Regions from separate parts of the Roseibium sp. QJM3NY_11 genome, predicted to be linked through region 1. Evidence: predicted binding sites of a transcription regulator. Region 1 holds the regulator's gene; the other holds the start of a gene.

Evidence for each region. The regulator LexA, encoded in region 1, represses DNA repair genes until DNA is damaged. The targets are predictions, from matches to a motif close to TGTTCNNNNTGTGTTCNG.
Region 2: a site for LexA is predicted at 3,766-3,783, ahead of recA (recombinase RecA). Genes of this name have one in related genera too.

Annotation. Positions count from the first base shown of each region.
Region 1 is NZ_CM149660.1:3,019,987-3,029,882, forward strand. Features, by position in the region: gene AC0VX3_RS13975 (ComEC/Rec2 family competence protein) at 1-1,587, shown strand, start outside; gene lexA (transcriptional repressor LexA) at 1,625-2,335, opposite strand; gene AC0VX3_RS13985 (PPC domain-containing DNA-binding protein) at 2,483-3,358, opposite strand; gene AC0VX3_RS13990 (acyl-CoA synthetase) at 3,355-4,935, opposite strand; gene AC0VX3_RS13995 (alpha/beta hydrolase) at 5,102-5,911, shown strand; gene fumC (class II fumarate hydratase) at 5,936-7,321, shown strand; gene AC0VX3_RS14005 (fumarylacetoacetate hydrolase family protein) at 7,405-8,556, opposite strand; gene AC0VX3_RS14010 (PilZ domain-containing protein) at 8,930-9,298, opposite strand; gene AC0VX3_RS14015 (hypothetical protein) at 9,308-9,853, opposite strand.
Region 2 is NZ_CM149660.1:2,401,319-2,408,167, forward strand. Features, by position in the region: gene AC0VX3_RS11020 (cell surface protein) at 1-1,185, opposite strand, end outside; gene AC0VX3_RS11025 (pseudouridine-5'-phosphate glycosidase) at 1,448-2,380, opposite strand; gene AC0VX3_RS11030 (PfkB family carbohydrate kinase) at 2,514-3,449, opposite strand; gene recA (recombinase RecA) at 3,834-4,904, shown strand; gene alaS (alanine--tRNA ligase) at 5,173-6,849, shown strand, end outside.

The DNA of each region.
Region 1 (9,896 bases):
CTGATCGTCGCGCTGCTTGTGGGAGACCGCTCCGGCATCACCGAGGAGCAGGAAGCGGTTTTGCGCGCCGCAGGGCTGGCGCATATCCTGGCAATTTCCGGATTGCACATGGCTCTGTTTGCCGGTGGCGCCTATGGCGCCGTTCTGCTGTTGCTGGCGAGCATCCCGGCACTGACCCTTCGCTGGCCGATCCACAAGTGGGCGGCTCTCGCCGCGCTGGCCGCCGCTGTGGTCTATCTGGTGCTCTCGGGTGCGGCCGTGGCGACGCAGCGGTCGTTCCTGATGATTGCGATTGTCTTCCTGGGTATCCTGGTCGGCCGGCGCGGCGTTACTCTGCGCAGTGTCGCGATCGCGGGTCTGGTGTTGCTGCTGATTGCGCCCGAGCGCCTGTTTTTTCCCGGATTTCAGATGTCCTTTGCCGCAGTGATCTGCCTGGTCGCGGTGTATGATCTCTGGCGCCGGCGCGACCGGGAACTAACGGCCCGGGCCGCACGACCGGAAGGCCTGAAGCTGCTGATGTCGCATCTGGCAAAATGGAGCGCGGGGCTGTTCATCACCGCGCTTGTGGCCGGTCTGGCGACCGGGATCGTCGGCGCGCATCATTTTGGACGGGTCGCCCCTTACGGGCTGATCGGCAACATGCTGGGAATGCCGGTGTTCTCGCTTCTGGTCATGCCCATGGGGGTGCTTGCCCTCGTGCTGATGCCATTCGGTCTGGCGGGACTGCCTCTGGCCGTCATGTCGTTCGGCGTATCCGTACTCCTGAAGATTGCCGAATTCACCGCCGGGCTCGATGCGGGCGACGGGGTAACAGGCAGGCTGGACGGCGCGGCGGCGCTGCTGTTGCTGTGCGCCCTGTTCACCGGGCTGCTGCTGCCCGGGCGCACACGTCTGTGCGCGGCGCTGCCGCTGGCGGCCGGAATCCTCATCGCCGTCGGCTCGCGTCCGCCGGACATTCAGATCGCCGCCTCCGGCGGTCGTGTCGCGGCGCGTGATGACGGCGGTCTGCTGCGGTTTTCCGGTCGAAAGTCCGCCTTCCTGACGGAACTCTGGTTCCAGTACGAAGGGGTTCCTCCGGACGCGATTGGATCGCGCAAGATGAATTCGGAGCAAAGGCACTGCGACCCGCTCGGATGTGTTGTGCACGCTTATTCGGTTGCCGGTGAGCGCGCCGGGACAAAGGAAAGGTCTGTTGCCATCGCCTTGCCGAAATCCCTGGAGGCTTCGGATGACGATTGCCGGTATGCGGATATTATCGTGAGCGATCAGATCGTGCGGGAAGACTGCCGTGCGCGACTGGTTGTTGGCCCGGAAATCAGAACCTCCAGGGGCGCTGTTTCCATCTGGCTGTCAGCGGAGGAACCACGCGCGAGCATCTCCGGTCAGCAAGGAAAAGAAAAAGACAAAGAAAATGGAAAAGCAGAGGCACCAACGCCACCGCTTCCGATCGATCAAAACCGAAACGGCCGGGCTCCCGTGATCAGCAGAGTGATCTACGCAATTCCGGATCCGCCGAGACCATGGCACAGGCAGGGAACGGTGACGCGCGCATATCTGCGCCGCGCCGCGCGTGCCGATACGGAATGACCGGCGGCATTGCCGGGGCGTTATCTGGCGTTGCCGCTCAATATTGGCGGAAAAGAGCGACCAGCCGTCCCTGAACGCGGACCCGGCCAGGGCCGAAGATACGCGTTTCATAGGCCGGGTTGGCAGCCTCCAGCGCAATGGAGGCTCCCTTCTTGCGCAGCCGCTTCAGCGTTGCCTCCTCGTCATCCACCAGCGCGACGACGATATCTCCGCTGTCCGCATTGTCCGTCCGGCGGATCAGCACGGTGTCGCCGTCGAGGATGCCGGCCTCGATCATGGAATCGCCCCGCACTTCAAGAGCATAGTGTTCCCCCTTGCCGAGCAATTCCTGCGGCACGGTGATCGAATGACTGTGGGTCTGGATGGCCTCGATGGGAACACCGGCGGCAATGCGGCCCATGACCGGGATTTCCGTACCGGCGGACACCGGTTCTTCCACCTGTTTGGTGAATTCCGGTTTGCCAAGCGAGCCTTCGATCACTTCGGGAGAGAAACTGCCGCGTGCGCGCGGCGCGCCCAGACCCGGGGCGATCGAGTCGGGCAGGCGGACCACTTCCATGGCCCGGGCCCTGTTCGGCAGGCGCCGGATGAAGCCACGTTCCTCCAGGGCGGTAATAAGGCGGTGAATGCCGGATTTGGACCTGAGATCCAGCGCGTCCTTCATTTCGTCGAAAGACGGCGGAACACCGGTTTCCTTCAGTCTTTCGTGAATGAACATGAGCAGTTCATACTGCTTGCGCGTCAACATGTCGGTATCCCCTGGCCGCGAAATAGGCTGGTACAAATCAAGAACATGGTACCTGTTCCCATTGTGTTCTGCAAGGGTAAATGTTCTCTTACTGTTCCTGATCAACCTGCGCGCCGGTCGTGGCGGCACGTTCGCCCGCCCTAGGGGTCACTCCGGCACTGCGGTGCCCCTGATCAGGAGCTCGCAGGTAACAAGTGTCGGTGCGGTTCCGGGGCGCACGGTGCCCTGGTGAAGGGCTCCCTCCAGATCGACGCCACGTATGGGAAGCCTGAGCGGCGTGTCGCCGGTTTTTCCCGCGCCGGACCGCACAAGGATTTCCGATATCAGGCCGGTCATCGGGGATGTTTCCCGGAACGCCGCGCCGGCGAGACTACCGAGGCCGAAAACCTCAAAGTCCGGTTCCGCCAGAGCCGCGGCGAGTGCTGTCACACTGTCATGCAGGTCAGCGAACGGCGCGAGGGTGGCGATCAGGGCATTGTGAGGCCTGGTCGAGGCCCGCGGTTCGTCCGGTCTGACCCGAAACAGGGTGAATTCGGTCTCCGGATCCTCCGCGGCTTCGAATTTGGCGCCCTTTATGCCGTAGCCCGTGATCCGCGCGGCCTCGGCCGTTGCCAGCGTTTGCGGCAGCAAGTGGCCGAGATGGCCGGTGCCGCCTTCGTGCCAGCATGCGTGGATATGGGCAAACCATTGGCCGTCCTTCCAGCCGAGGATGGCCACGGCTTCGTCCAGAACGGCGCCGCCGGAGGTTCTCGTGTCGCTGTACCAGGCGGCGTGACGGTCGTCGATGGCCCGGTCCGGCATGACATAATCGAAAGGCGCCAGCGCCAGTCCACCGAGGTCGAGCACCGCGGAGCCGCACCCCTTCTGGTCGGCGAAGCTGCCCAGCGCGTCGATCAGGGGCGCGCCGCCGTCAAGCTCAAGCGAGACCGGGTCCGCGCGGCAGGTCATGCCGGGGCTGCGGTCCGTGGCTGCGGGTCCGGGATGCCGGATGTCCGCGAGGCTGTCCGGGGCAGGCCGTCTCACAGCAGACCCTTCTCGTCCAGATGGTCGCGCACCAGTTTCTTCGTGACCTTGCCATAGGCGCTGGTCGGCATCTGCGCGATGAAGAGATAGCGGGCGGGCAGTTTGTATCGGGCGACACGGTCCTGCAGGAACGCAGTGAGGTGCTGGGGATCCGGAGAGGCGCCATCCGCCGTCACGCATACCGCCAGGCCGACTTCGCCCCATTGCGGGTCTGGAATACCGAGTATGGCCACTTCCGAAATCGCCGGATGGGCGAGCAGGACCTCTTCCACTTCCTTGGGGTAGACGTTGGAACCGCCGGAAATATACATGTCCGACGCCCGGCCGGTCAGATACAGAAACCGCTGCGCGTCCATGTGGCCGATATCGCCCGTGCGGAACCAGCCGTTGCGGAAGGAGGCTGCATTGGCGGCGGCGTCGTCCAGATAACCGGCACAGACAGCCGCGCCGATGACGCAGACCTCCCCGGTCCGGTGTGGCGGCAGGATGGTGCCGGTCTCGTCCTGGATGGAAATCTCGATCCCGGTCCTTTCGGTGCCACAGGTGCCTGTACGCGCCTGCGGGCCGTCTTCCAGACAATGGTCCTGGGGGCGCAGCACCGTGATATTGCCGGTCACTTCGCCAAGACCGTAGTATTGCACCAGAACCTTGCCGAGTTTCTCAAGCGCCTTTTTCTGATCCTCGCGGTACATCGGCGCACCGGCATAGATGACGTAGCGCAGACTGGAATGGTCGAACCGGCCCACCGCCGGGTCCTCGACCAGCCGCTTGACGATGGTCGGGACGGTGAAGAGATTGCTGACCCGGTGTTTCTCGATCAGTTCAAAGGCAACAGCCGGGGAAAAGCCGCCTGCGGGCATCAGCACATGGGCCGCGCCGGTGGGAAGCTGCGCGATCTGGTGCAGACCGGCCCCATGGGACAGGGGAGCGATCACCAGGGAGGCGTCCTCTTCGGTGGTGCCCGGCAACAGGTCGGCCATGTAGTTGACGCAGACAAAGCCGATCTGGCCGTGGCTGAGCACCACGGCCTTGGGCCGTCCGGTCGAGCCCGAGGTGAAAAACAGCCAGCAGGGCGTGGTATAGTCGACAGCGGCGTTCGCGACCGTGCTTCCCGTATGACTGGCGACGAGATCCTCGTAGTCCTGGCCGAAATCGCTCGCACCGATACTGATGCAGCCCGCAAGGTCCGGACAGGCGGTTCCGACTGCGGCTGCCTGCGCGCCAAAGTCGGCGTCGCACAGAAAGACCTTGGCCCGGGCCTTCTCCGCGGCATAGGCGGTTTCGCCGGGAGCCTGCCGGAAATTGCAGGGCACCCAGAGCGCACCGAGCCGGAAGGCGGCGAGCATGATCTCGGTCATCTGATTCGAGTTGCGGGCCTGCACCAGCAGGCTGTCCCCTTTGGACACGCCGAACTCGGTTGCAAGGGCATGCGCGAGTGCGCTGACACGCGTATCGAGGTCCGCCCAGCTCCAGCTGTGCTGATCCTGTATGATGGCCGGTCTGTCGGGCCAGCGGGCCGCATTTTTCGACAGGAATTGCGCCAGGTTGACCACCCGGTTGGAACAGCGCGCCACCATCCGCGTTTATCTCCCGCGTTTGTTTGTTCGTTTGTTGTTGGAGAAACGTTAGGTCGGCGAGGGACGGTTTGACAAGCTGTGTCGCAAGAGCCGGATCATTTCGCTTTCGCTCCAAATCGTGCAGGATGCGCGCCCACGGGTCGAGGGACTTTGCCGAGGTTGATGAATGACTGAAACGATGATCACGGACTGGGACGACGCTTACGCGAATGCAGCGCACATACCCGGTGCGGAAGCGTATATCGAGCGCTGGGCGGAAGATGCCGCCGAATTCCGAAAGTCCTGGATGGAGAAGGATCTCGACATCGTTTACGGGGAGGGCGCCCGTCAGCGATTCGACATGTTCCGTCCCGAGCGGGCTTCGAAAGGCCTCGTCGTCTTCGTCCATGGCGGCTACTGGTTGCGCTTCGACAAGACATTCTGGTCGCATTTTTCCGGTGGAGCGCTCGCCGGAGGCTGGACCACCTGCATGCCGTCCTACGATCTGGCCCCGGCCGTTGGCATTGCCGATATCACCCGTGAAATTGCCGCTGCGATTACGGCAGCCGCCCGACGGGTCGGCGGCCCCATCCGGTTGACGGGGCATTCGGCCGGGGGGCATCTCGTGACGCGCATGATCTGTGAGGACAGCCCCTTGCCGACGGATGTTCTTGAGCGGATCGAGCGGGTGGTATCGATCAGTGGCCTGCATGATTTGCGCCCGCTTCGAAACACCGCAATGAACGCGTCGTTCCGGTTGAGCGAGGAGGAGGCCATGGCCGAGAGCCCGGCCTTGCAGAAACCCGCCACCGACTGTCCCGTGATTGCCTGGGTCGGCGGTGCCGAACGCCCCGAATTTCTGCGGCAGGCCCGTCTGCTGGCGGATGCCTGGCCGACCGCAAGCTATCGTGAGGACCCGGAGCGGCATCATTTTGATGTCATCGACGGGCTGAAGAATTCCGAGAGCACGCTGACAAGCACATTGCTGGCTTCATGAGGCTGAACCATACAGGAGACGACCATGCGTACGGAAAGTGACAGTCTCGGGGAGATCGAGGTTCCCGAGGACAAGTACTGGGGTGCCCAAACGCAGCGGTCCCTGGAGTATTTTTCGATCGGCAACGATCTGATCCCGATGGAGCTCATTCATGCTTACGGGATACTGAAGAAAGCCGCCGCTCTGACAAATCGCGATCTGGGCCTGTTGCAGGAGGATCTGACGGATCTGATCGTGCGGGCAGCGGAAGAGGTGGCGGACGGCCAACTGGATGCGCATTTCCCGCTGCATGTGTGGATGACCGGGAGCGGGACCCAATCCAACATGAACGTCAACGAAGTCATCTCCAACCGGGCCATTGCCCTGGCGGGTGGCGTGTTGGGGACCAAGGATCCGGTCCATCCGAACGATCACGTCAACATGAGCCAGTCGTCGAACGACTCGTTTCCCGCTGCCATGCACATGGCCGCGGCCATTCAGACGACCCACAGGCTGCTGCCGGGGGTGGAAACCCTTCATGAAAGCCTCAAGGCCAAGTCGGATGAATGGGCGGATATCATAAAGATCGGCCGGACCCACATGCAGGATGCGACCCCGCTGACGCTGGGACAGGAATTTTCCGGTTATGCGGAGCTTCTGCATCAGGACATGAACCGGATCAAACATGCGCTGAACGATGTTTACGGGCTCGCGCTGGGCGGGACCGCGGTGGGAACCGGGATCAACGCCCATCCGGATTTCGCCCGCAAATCAGCCGCCTGGATCGCGGAACTGACCGGACTTCCCTTTGTCAGTGCTGCGAACAAGTTCGCCGTGCAGGGAAGTCACGACGCGCTCGTGATGCTCAGCGGGGCCCTGCGCACACTGGCCGTGTCCCTGTTCAAGATCGCCAATGACATCCGACTGCTCTCCTGCGGGCCGCGTTGCGGGTTCTACGAACTCAAGATCCCGTCCAACGAGCCCGGCTCATCGATCATGCCCGGCAAGGTCAATCCGACCCAGTGCGAGGCCCTGGCGATGATCGCGGCCCAGGTGATGGCCAATGACGTTGCCGTCGGGATCGGCGGGGCGAGTGGCTATCTGGAGATGAATGTCTACAAACCGCTCATGATCAACGCGATCCTGCAGTCGGTGCTGATCATGGGAGACGGATGCGGCAACTTCGCCAGGTTCCTAGTCGACGGCATGGAGCCGAACAGAAAAAGGATCCAGGAGTACCTCGATCAGTCCCTGATGCTGGTCACCGCGCTCAGCCCGCTGATCGGGTACGACAAGGCCAGCCACGCAGCCCATCATGCTTTCGAAAGGGACCTGACCCTGAAACAGGCCTGCCTGGAGCTGGGGTATGTCGATGAAGCCGAATTCGACCGGGTGGTGGATCCGTCGAAAATGATCCACCCGTCCCTTTGAGCCCGTCCCTCTGAGAATGGATCTGCTGCTGTTTCATCCGGCTGATATCGTGCGGGCGGCAGCGAGCCGCCCGCTGGTCAATTTCAAAGCAAACCGCGCTGGGCAAGGTTGCGCATCAACTGCCGGATGCCGAAGGTCCATTCCGGGCATTCGGTTGAAAGCTGCACCGTGTTTGTGAGCTGTCCCAGGCCGGCGGATGTGATCGTGACGGTATCGCCGAGTTTGTGAGTGAAACCTTCTCCGGCGACGTCCCTGTCCTGTGTCGGGGCGAACAGGGTTCCCAGGAACAGCATGAGACCGTCCGGATACTGGTGGTGGCGTCCGATTGTCTGCTGAACCAGATCTGCCGGATCCCGGCTGATTTCCTTCATGGACGACTGCCCGTTGAGGACAAATCCGTCCTGTCCCTCCACGGTCAGGTCCAGTTCCGCGCTGCGGACGTCATCGAGCGTGTAGGACGCGTCGAACAGCCGGATCATCGGACCGATCGAGCAGGACGCATTGTTGTCCTTGGCCTTCGACAGGAGCAGGGCCGAGCGCCCTTCGATGTCGCGCAGATTGACGTTGTTGCCCAGTGTTGCCCCGACAATCGATCCGGTCGACGAGACCGTCAGGACGACCTCCGGCTCCGGATTGTTCCAGTTGGAAATCGGATGAAGACCGACCTGCGCGCCATGGCCGACAGACGAGAGCACCTGCGCCTTGGAGAACACTTCGGCGTCCGGACCGATGCCTACCTCGAGATAGGGGCTCCAGAGGCCCTCGGCGATTAGGGTCTGCTTGACCCGCGCCGCGTCTTCGGACCCCGCCTTGATATTCCGCAGACTGTCGCCGATGGCCTGGCCGACACGTACGCGGATCGCTTCGGCTTTTTGCGCGTCTCCTGCGGCGAGTTCCTCGATCACCCGTTCCACCATGGACCCGGCGAAGGTGACGCCGCAGGCCTTGACGGCCTGAAGGTCGCAAGGCGCGAGGAAATGGACTTCCCCGGGATCTCCGGCGGGAGAGGCAGATATCGATTCAAGTGTGCCGACGGACTGTCCGTCGGCGGCCCGGACAAAACCTGCGGGATCTTCCATTTCGCAGATGTCCCGAACGGTCGGGGCCGCCTTTGACGTGATGTCGACAACATGGCCGTTCCGAATGGTCACAACGGCCGGTCCCATGACGTCCGGACGCCAGACGCGACCGAGAAACGTTCCGGTTTCAAGTTCCAAAGCGGAATAAAAGCCCATCTCGGGTCCTGTTTCGGTTGCGGTTGTGCGCGCTGTTGCTCGCGCAGAACACTTCGTTCAGAAAAAGACGCAAGGCTGCGTACCCTGCGGTTCGCGGACCCATGCTGACCCGTTTTCCGAAATCCGCAAGCCCTTGCTTGGGTGAACCGGTTCCTGATCGTGCTAAAACGTCAATGGCCGGGACGGCTGCCGGTCGGTGCCGGACAGTCTGACAGCCGTTACGGTTGGAAAACCGGAAACTGAATTCGACTGCATGAGACCGTGACCTGGAGAAACGCGCGCCGCGTGGACCGATCGCCGTCCTCGTGAGGCAAGTCGTGGCCTCTTGGTCCAGGCTCGCTTCGCGCAGACCCGGCTGGATGGTGTCGACGGACTAGCCGTCGACGGCATAGAGCCGCTGCGCAAGTCTGATCACGCCGGTGTTCTTGAAATGGCGGATACTTGCAGGAGGCACAAGATAGATGACCCCCGCCGCGAGGCCGTTGCGCCACCTGAGCTGAACCTCGGCGACGGTTTTCGGCACAGCGTCGAAAACATAAAATTCATTCGGCAAATCAAGATCTTCGTTCAGCACAAGCCGGATACCCCCTTTGGAGATGTCCCTGATTGTGCAGTCGCAGATGAACTGGTTGTCCAGGCTCGCCAGCTTGGCCGGCCGCAGGCGTGTGCGTTGGCGCGGGTATAGGCGCCGCTGGATCGCCTCGACGAGGGAGCTGCTTTTCGCGTTGAGGAAGGAAAACATGGCGCTGCCTTAACGATCTGGTTTTCTGGGAGCCCTTGGGACAGCCGGCATCGGCGGTTCAAGCGCCTGGTCGGGACGCCGCGCCGGGCGGTAACTCGGGTCTCCGAGGGTCGACGGGCGATGGGTCACGGGCGACCGGCTGTTGCGGCAGGTCCGATAAGCCATGTCATAGAGCCCGCGCCACCCCGCAGGGTCGTTGCCGAGGCTGTCGAGAACGGCGAGTGCGCCGCCTGCCGCAGCACCGCGGCGGGCTCCGCTGCGGCCCCGCCAGGCACCACCGGCGACGGCCCCCTCCATGGCACCGTCGATGATATCGAGATCTGTCGGGTCGCTGGATGTATGGGCATTGGCATAGGCCCTGGCATAACTGTCGCAATCGACAGCCTGGGCGTGGAGCGGTGCCGGCATTGCAAGGACCGACGCCAGCAGAACGGCGCGCGTGAACCGGCCCGCACGGACCGAAGACCCCGGCATCCCGGAAAAGGAGGCGTCTGATACCAGCTCCAGGGGCTGACTTGATGTGGCTGCGTTGAGGGACGGGTTTCGCCTGATCATCCGTTTCTCCCGGTTTCAAGGCCCGCATGGGCGCACGGGAGAC
Region 2 (6,849 bases), 620 kb from region 1:
GGTCAGCTTGGCCAGCCGCCGCTTGCCGTCTTCCACCGCGTTGCGGATTTCTTCGGAGTTCTTCGTCGACATGTCGCGCATCTCGTTGATGATCTCACGGGACTGGACCTGGAAGTTCACGACGGAATCGACCAGCTTCTTGACCGAAGCGGCGGCAACCGTCGGGCCGTAACCGGCCTTGAGGGCTTCCTTCTGGACGGCATCGCCGATATCCGCCAGGGTCTCGAGGCTCTTGTTGATGCCTTCCTTCATGGCGTTCAACGTTTCGGTGCTTTCGTGCAGACCCTGCAGGCCGGTGAAGGAGGCGTTCAGCGCAGTCAGCACGGATTCGTTGGTGGAGAAGAAGCTGACCGACTGGGCATAGACCCGTTCCTTGGCATTGGTGGTCTGCATCAGCCGCGCCATGATCACTTCCGATGTGTTGTAGCCGATGGTCAGGTTGTCGGAGAGATCCTTGGCGATCTGGTAGCGTTTTTCCTCGTCCTGCATCTCGCGCAGGCGCTCGTCGCGTGCCAGTTCCAGACGGGCCTTGCTGGCCGGATCGTCTCCGGCATAGGCTTCCACTTCCGCGGACGCGGCCTCGAGCGCCGCTTTTGTCGCGGCCAGTTTTTCGGTTGCCATGTTGAGGACTTCAAGTGCGGTCACTTCGGCCTGCTTCAGCGCGCCGCGAAAATCCCGGTAGGCTTCCAGGATGGTCTGCTCGCGCTCGATCTGGTCCTTGGTCGCCCTGGCAACTTCCTTGTTGGTGCTGCGGATGTCGTCGAACCGGTCGGAAATGGTGCCGCGGCGCATGTCGCGCCACGTGTTGGACATGTTTTCCATGAAGGAAATCTTGCCGTCCGCCAGTTGGTCGACCAGCGCCTTGGCGTCGTCCCGGATCGAGTTGAACGCTTCCGTGATTTCCTCATACCGCTCGCCGATATCCATCTGCTGGACCTGGGAGCGCACGACTTCGTTGAAATTGGAGGTTTGGGACAGGGTCCGCGTGATGACCAGCACTTTGTCGGGAGACAGGTCCGAAATCTGTTCCAGAAGCGCATTGATCGGCGCATCCGTTTCGCTTTCGGGAGAGATGCCGATATCGCGCAAAGTCGACAGGGCGCGGTCAAGATACTGGAGCGGGGAAAAACCGCCGGCCGGAACGACCGTGTTTCCCGGGGTTTCAGGTGCTGCAGCGTCTGTCATGTCTGACCTCCTCAAGGGACGGCGGCGTTTGATGGGGCATGCCGCTGCGTCCGGTTTTCTTCACATGTGTGCATGTTAGGGCAGGCTTACGCCGCTCTGTCAACGGGTTACGAGCGCACATGGTGGTCCCGAGTGGCTGTTGCCTTGCGCGAACCGTTCATGCTTAGGCGCCGATTGCAACAAGGGCATTTCGTTCCGGCGCGCATATTTTGAGAAAAGCCAGTGACCTGGGGGCATCACCCGTCTGGATATCCCGGAAACGTCAGACCAGCTCCGCCGCAATACGGGCGGCGAGCCGGGCGTTGTTGCGCACCAGGGCGATGTTGGTCTCAAGGCTGCGACCGCCGGTCAGGTCGAATATGGCGCCAAGCACGTATGGCGTGACATCCTTGCCCCTGATGCCGTCCGCAGTCGCCCTTTGGAGAGCGGTTTCGATGAACCCCGTCATTTCCGCGCGGGCAATTTCAACGGCTTCCGGAACCGGATTGGCGATCAATACGCCGCCATGGTCCGGGAAATTGGCGCGCATCTTCAACAACGCACCGATTTCGGCAGCCGTGTTCATCGTGTATGGCGCATCAAGGCCGCTTTGCCGCGACCAGAAGGCGGGCAGTTCGTCCGTGCCGAAGGCAACAACGGGCACGCCCTTCGTTTCCAGAACTTCCAGGGTCTTTGGAATGTCGAGCAGCGCCTTGGCGCCGGCAGAGACGACGCAGACCGGTGTGCGCCCGAGTTCGTCGAGGTCGGCGGAAATGTCGAAGCTCTGTTCCGCGCCCCTGTGCACGCCGCCGATGCCGCCGGTGGCGAAGACCTTCACGCCCGCTGCATGGGCCGCCATCATGGTTGCCGAGACGGTTGTCGCGCCATGGCAGCCGGTCGCCAGCGCGAATGTCAGGTCCGCACGGGAACACTTCATGACGCTGTCCGCGTTGGCGAGGCGGTCGAGGTCGGGATCGGACAGGCCGACCATGATCTTGCCGTCCATCAGCGCGATGGTCGCCGGAACGGCGCCCTCGGAGCGAATGTCAGCCTCAACCTGCCGGGCTGTTTCCACGTTCCTGGGAAACGGCATGCCATGGGTGATGATGGTCGACTCGAGGGCGACCACCGGCTTTCCGGCCCCTAGAGCGTCGCGCACCTCGTCGTTGTGGACGATCAGATCTGCAAGAGCGGCGGAGGGGGCGGGGCTGGTCACGGCAAGCGGCCTTTCTTTGTCCTGGTCCGGCTCGGGGCCGAGGCCGGAGCGGGAAAAGGAGCGGGAGAAACGGTTCTGGCGGGTCTTATAGGCGCGGGGCGTTCAGGCGCCAAGACCGTATTTGTCCGGCTGGTCAAACGCGGCGCAGGGCGTCCCACGAGAGCGTTTCCGCCAGGGCGCCGGTGCTTGCCAGGGTGAGTGCGGCTGCCGCCAGACCAAAAGGAACCGCGTCTGACAGACCGTGGCCGCGCGCCCGGGCTGCAATCATGCCGGCGATCAAGGCATCCCCGGCACCGGTGACATCGATGATCACGGTCTCGGGTCCTGTCTTCGGCGGTGCGAACGTGCGGATCGTGCCGGCTTCCAGAACGTGGACATCTTGCGCGCCGCAGGTCATCACAAAGCTGTGCAGGCCGGTTTGTTCAAGGGCGTCGGCAAGGTGCTGGGCCGCTGCGTCAGGCGGCAGGCCGGTGAGGGCGGCGGCTTCACCGCGGTTCAACATCAGGCAATCGAGAGCCGTCAGAACGGGTTTCAGCCGCGCGGACTTGGCTTCCGAGACCGCACTGGCGATCAGGCGGCCCGGCCCGATCCGGTCTGCAAGGCGGACCAGCATCGCTTCGGGCAGATTCGCGTCGGCAAACCAGATCGTGTCATCGGCCGGTGTTGAAACCAGGCCCGTGACGAGGTCGTCGAAGAGGTCCGCCGGGGCTTCGGCCAGCACCCGGTCGTCGACACAGGCCGCTGCCAGGGCGCCCGAGGGATCATGCAGCGCAAGATACTGCCCCGTGGCAAAGCCGGGGCGCGGCAGCACGGACAGAAGGATCCCTTCGCCGGTCAGCCGCCTGGTGAGCAAATCGGCCGCGCTGTCGTCGCCAACGGTCCCTACCAGCCGGACCGGTGTGTCAAGACGCGCCAGGGCGCGGGCGAGGTTGGTGGCGACACCGCCGGGTTGCGACGCGAGGCGGGCGGGCGTGGAGGTTTCCGGGCGGATGGGTTCGCGCGCATGGGCGATCGTGTCGATGTGGAGGGCGCCGATCGCGATGACCGGGCGGGTATGAGCGGGCGTCACGGCCAGGGCACTTCTCTTCGAAACAGCCGGCCCGGGACCGGGGATGGAAACAAGAACTAGGCCGGGGACTGGGCCAGGGACCGGGACTTCTCGGGCCGGCCGGATGCAGACAGGTGTTGAAAGCGCGGGCTAGCAGATAAACCGCGAAGCGGCAAGCATCGGTCAGAACGGGCACGTGATTCTGTTCCCGACCTTCGTCACCGGTTGTTCCATTTAAACTTACGTTACGTCAATTTTTAAGTTTCAAAATAGAACATACTGGAAACAAAAGAGCATTTTCGTTTTAATGCCAATCAGTTCCGGGTTCTTGATTAATGAGAACAAAAAGTGTACAAAGGCTCTCATTGAAACGGCGGGTCCATCGTGGAATAAGGAGCGTAAGCCATGTCACAAAGTACACTTCGTCTCGTAGAAAGCAGCCAGATGGATAAGACAAAAGCGCTTGATGCAGCGCTCAGCCAGATCGAACGCGCCTTCGGCAAGGGGTCCATCATGAAGATGGGCCAGGGACAGGTCGTCGAGATACAATCCGTCTCGACCGGTTCCCTCGGCCTTGATATCGGGCTCGGGATCGGCGGTCTGCCGCGCGGCCGGATTGTCGAGATCTACGGGCCGGAGTCCTCGGGCAAGACCACGCTGGCTCTGCATACGGTTGCCGAGGCCCAGAAGGTCGGTGGCATCTGTGCCTTTATCGATGCGGAGCATGCTCTGGATCCGATCTACGCCCGCAAGCTGGGGGTCAATATCGACGACCTTCTGATTTCGCAGCCCGATGCCGGCGAGCAGGCTCTCGAGATTGTCGACACGCTGGTGCGGTCCGGTGCCATCGACGTTCTGGTGGTCGATTCCGTGGCCGCATTGACGCCCAAGGCCGAACTCGAGGGCGAGATGGGTGACAGCCTTCCGGGCATGCAGGCGCGCCTGATGAGCCAGGCACTGCGCAAACTCACCGCGTCGATCTCCAAGTCGAAATGCATGGTGATCTTCATCAACCAGATCCGCATGAAGATCGGTGTGATGTTCGGGTCACCGGAAACGACGACCGGCGGCAACGCGCTCAAGTTCTACGCCTCCGTCCGCCTTGATATCCGCCGTATCGGCGCGATCAAGGACCGGGACGAGGTCATCGGCAACCAGACCCGTGTCAAGGTGGTCAAGAACAAGCTGGCGCCGCCTTTCCGTCAGGTCGAGTTCGACATCATCTATGGCGAAGGCGTCTCCAAGACCGGTGAACTGATCGATCTGGGCGTGAAGGGCAATATTGTCGAGAAGTCGGGTGCCTGGTTCTCCTATAACAGCCAGCGTCTCGGCCAGGGCCGGGAGAACTCCAAGCAGTTCCTCAAGGACAATCCGGAAATCGCTGATGAGATCGAACTGGCCATCCGCCAGAACGCCGGTCTGATCGCGGACGCCATCATCGATCCCGAGGGCGGGGCCGAAGAATCCGAAGACTAGACCCTCCCGAATTTCTGCTGTCGGGTTCCGGACGCTTGTCCGGTCTTCCAGAGGCCTTCTCCCGCGCGCCGGGGGAGGGCCTTTTGCTTGATTGCCGGCTGCAACGGTGTTTGCGGCTCCCAAGGGGCGTTGGGCCGACGCAATTGCTGGACAGGGCAAAAGTGCAAAGTTAAAAGGCTGTTCCGGTCCGGATCCTGTCGCGGATGCTGACCGTGACCGACTTTCAACCGGCCCGCCACGACGGGCTAAGGACCGATGCGAGATCCGAATGACCGGCGTAAATGAAATCCGCTCCGCCTTCCTGGACTATTTCAAGAAGAACGATCACCAGGTGGTCGATTCCGGGCCGCTGGTACCACGCAACGATCCGACCCTGATGTTCGCCAACGCGGGCATGAACCAGTTCAAGAACGTCTTCACGGGTCTCGAAAAGCGGGACTATTCGCGGGCGGTCACGTCGCAGAAATGCGTGCGCGCCGGCGGCAAGCACAATGACCTCGACAATGTCGGGTATACCGCCCGGCACCACACGTTTTTCGAAATGCTCGGCAACTTCTCCTTCGGGGACTATTTCAAGGACAGGGCCATCGAGCTGGCCTGGAACCTGATCACGAAGGAATTCGGGCTGCCGAAGGACAAATTGCTTGTCACGGTCTACGCCGAGGACGATCAGGCCTTCGATCTGTGGAAGAAGATCGCCGGCCTCGGTGAGGACCGGATCATCCGCATTCCGACGTCCGACAATTTCTGGACCATGGGCGATACCGGTCCCTGCGGTCCGTGTTCCGAAATCTTCTATGATCATGGCGAGCATATCTGGGGCGGCCCTCCGGGCTCACCGGAGGAAGACGGCGACCGCTTCATCGAGATCTGGAACCTGGTGTTCATGCAGTATGAGCAGACGCCGGACGAGCGCCTCGACCTGCCGCGGCCGTCGATCGACACGGGCATGGGGCTGGAACGGCTGGCGACCATCCTGCAGGGCGTGCACAACAACTACGACATCGACCTGTTCAGGGCGCTGATCGCGGCTTCCGAAAATGCCACGGGCGTGGATGCGGAAGGTGACGCGCTGGGCAGCCACCGGGTGATCGCCGATCATCTGCGGTCCACCAGCTTCCTGATCGCGGACGGCGTGCTGCCGTCGAACGAAGGCCGGGGCTATGTGCTGCGCCGGATCATGCGCCGCGGCATGCGCCATGCCCACCTTCTGGGCGCGCGGGATCCGCTGATGCACAGATTGGTGCCCACGCTGGTACGCGAGATGGGGCGGGCCTACCCGGAGCTCGGCCGTGCGGAAGATCTGATTACCGAGACGCTGAAACTGGAGGAAACCCGGTTCCGCAAGACGCTCGAGCGTGGTCTTGGTCTGCTTGACAGCGCCACGGAAGACCTGAGCGCGGGCGGGCGCCTTGACGGTGAAACCGCCTTCAAGCTCTACGATACATTCGGATTTCCCCTCGACCTGACCCAGGACGCCCTGCGTGAGCGTGACATCTCCGTCGACCTTGACGGGTTCACCACGGCCATGGAGCGCCAGAAGGCGGAAGCCCGTGCTGCCTGGTCCGGATCGGGCAGTGCGGCGACGGAGACCGTCTGGTTCGCGCTGAAGGAAAAACACGGCGCGACGGATTTCCTGGGCTACGAGACAGAGACGGCCGAGGGCGTCGTTGTCGCGCTTGCGTCGGAAGACAGGGAAACCGGGACACTTTCCGCCGGCGAAAGCGGCTTTGTCATTCTCAACCAGACACCGTTCTACGGGGAAAGCGGCGGCCAGGTCGGTGATACCGGAGAGTTGTCCGGCCCGGGTGTGAAGGCCCAGGTCACCAACACCCGGAAAAAGGCCGACGGCCTGTTCGTTCACAGCGTCACGGTCGAGGAGGGTGAGCTGGTGCCGGGTCTTGCCCTGGAGCTGAAGGTGGATCACAGCCGCCGCGCGGGGATC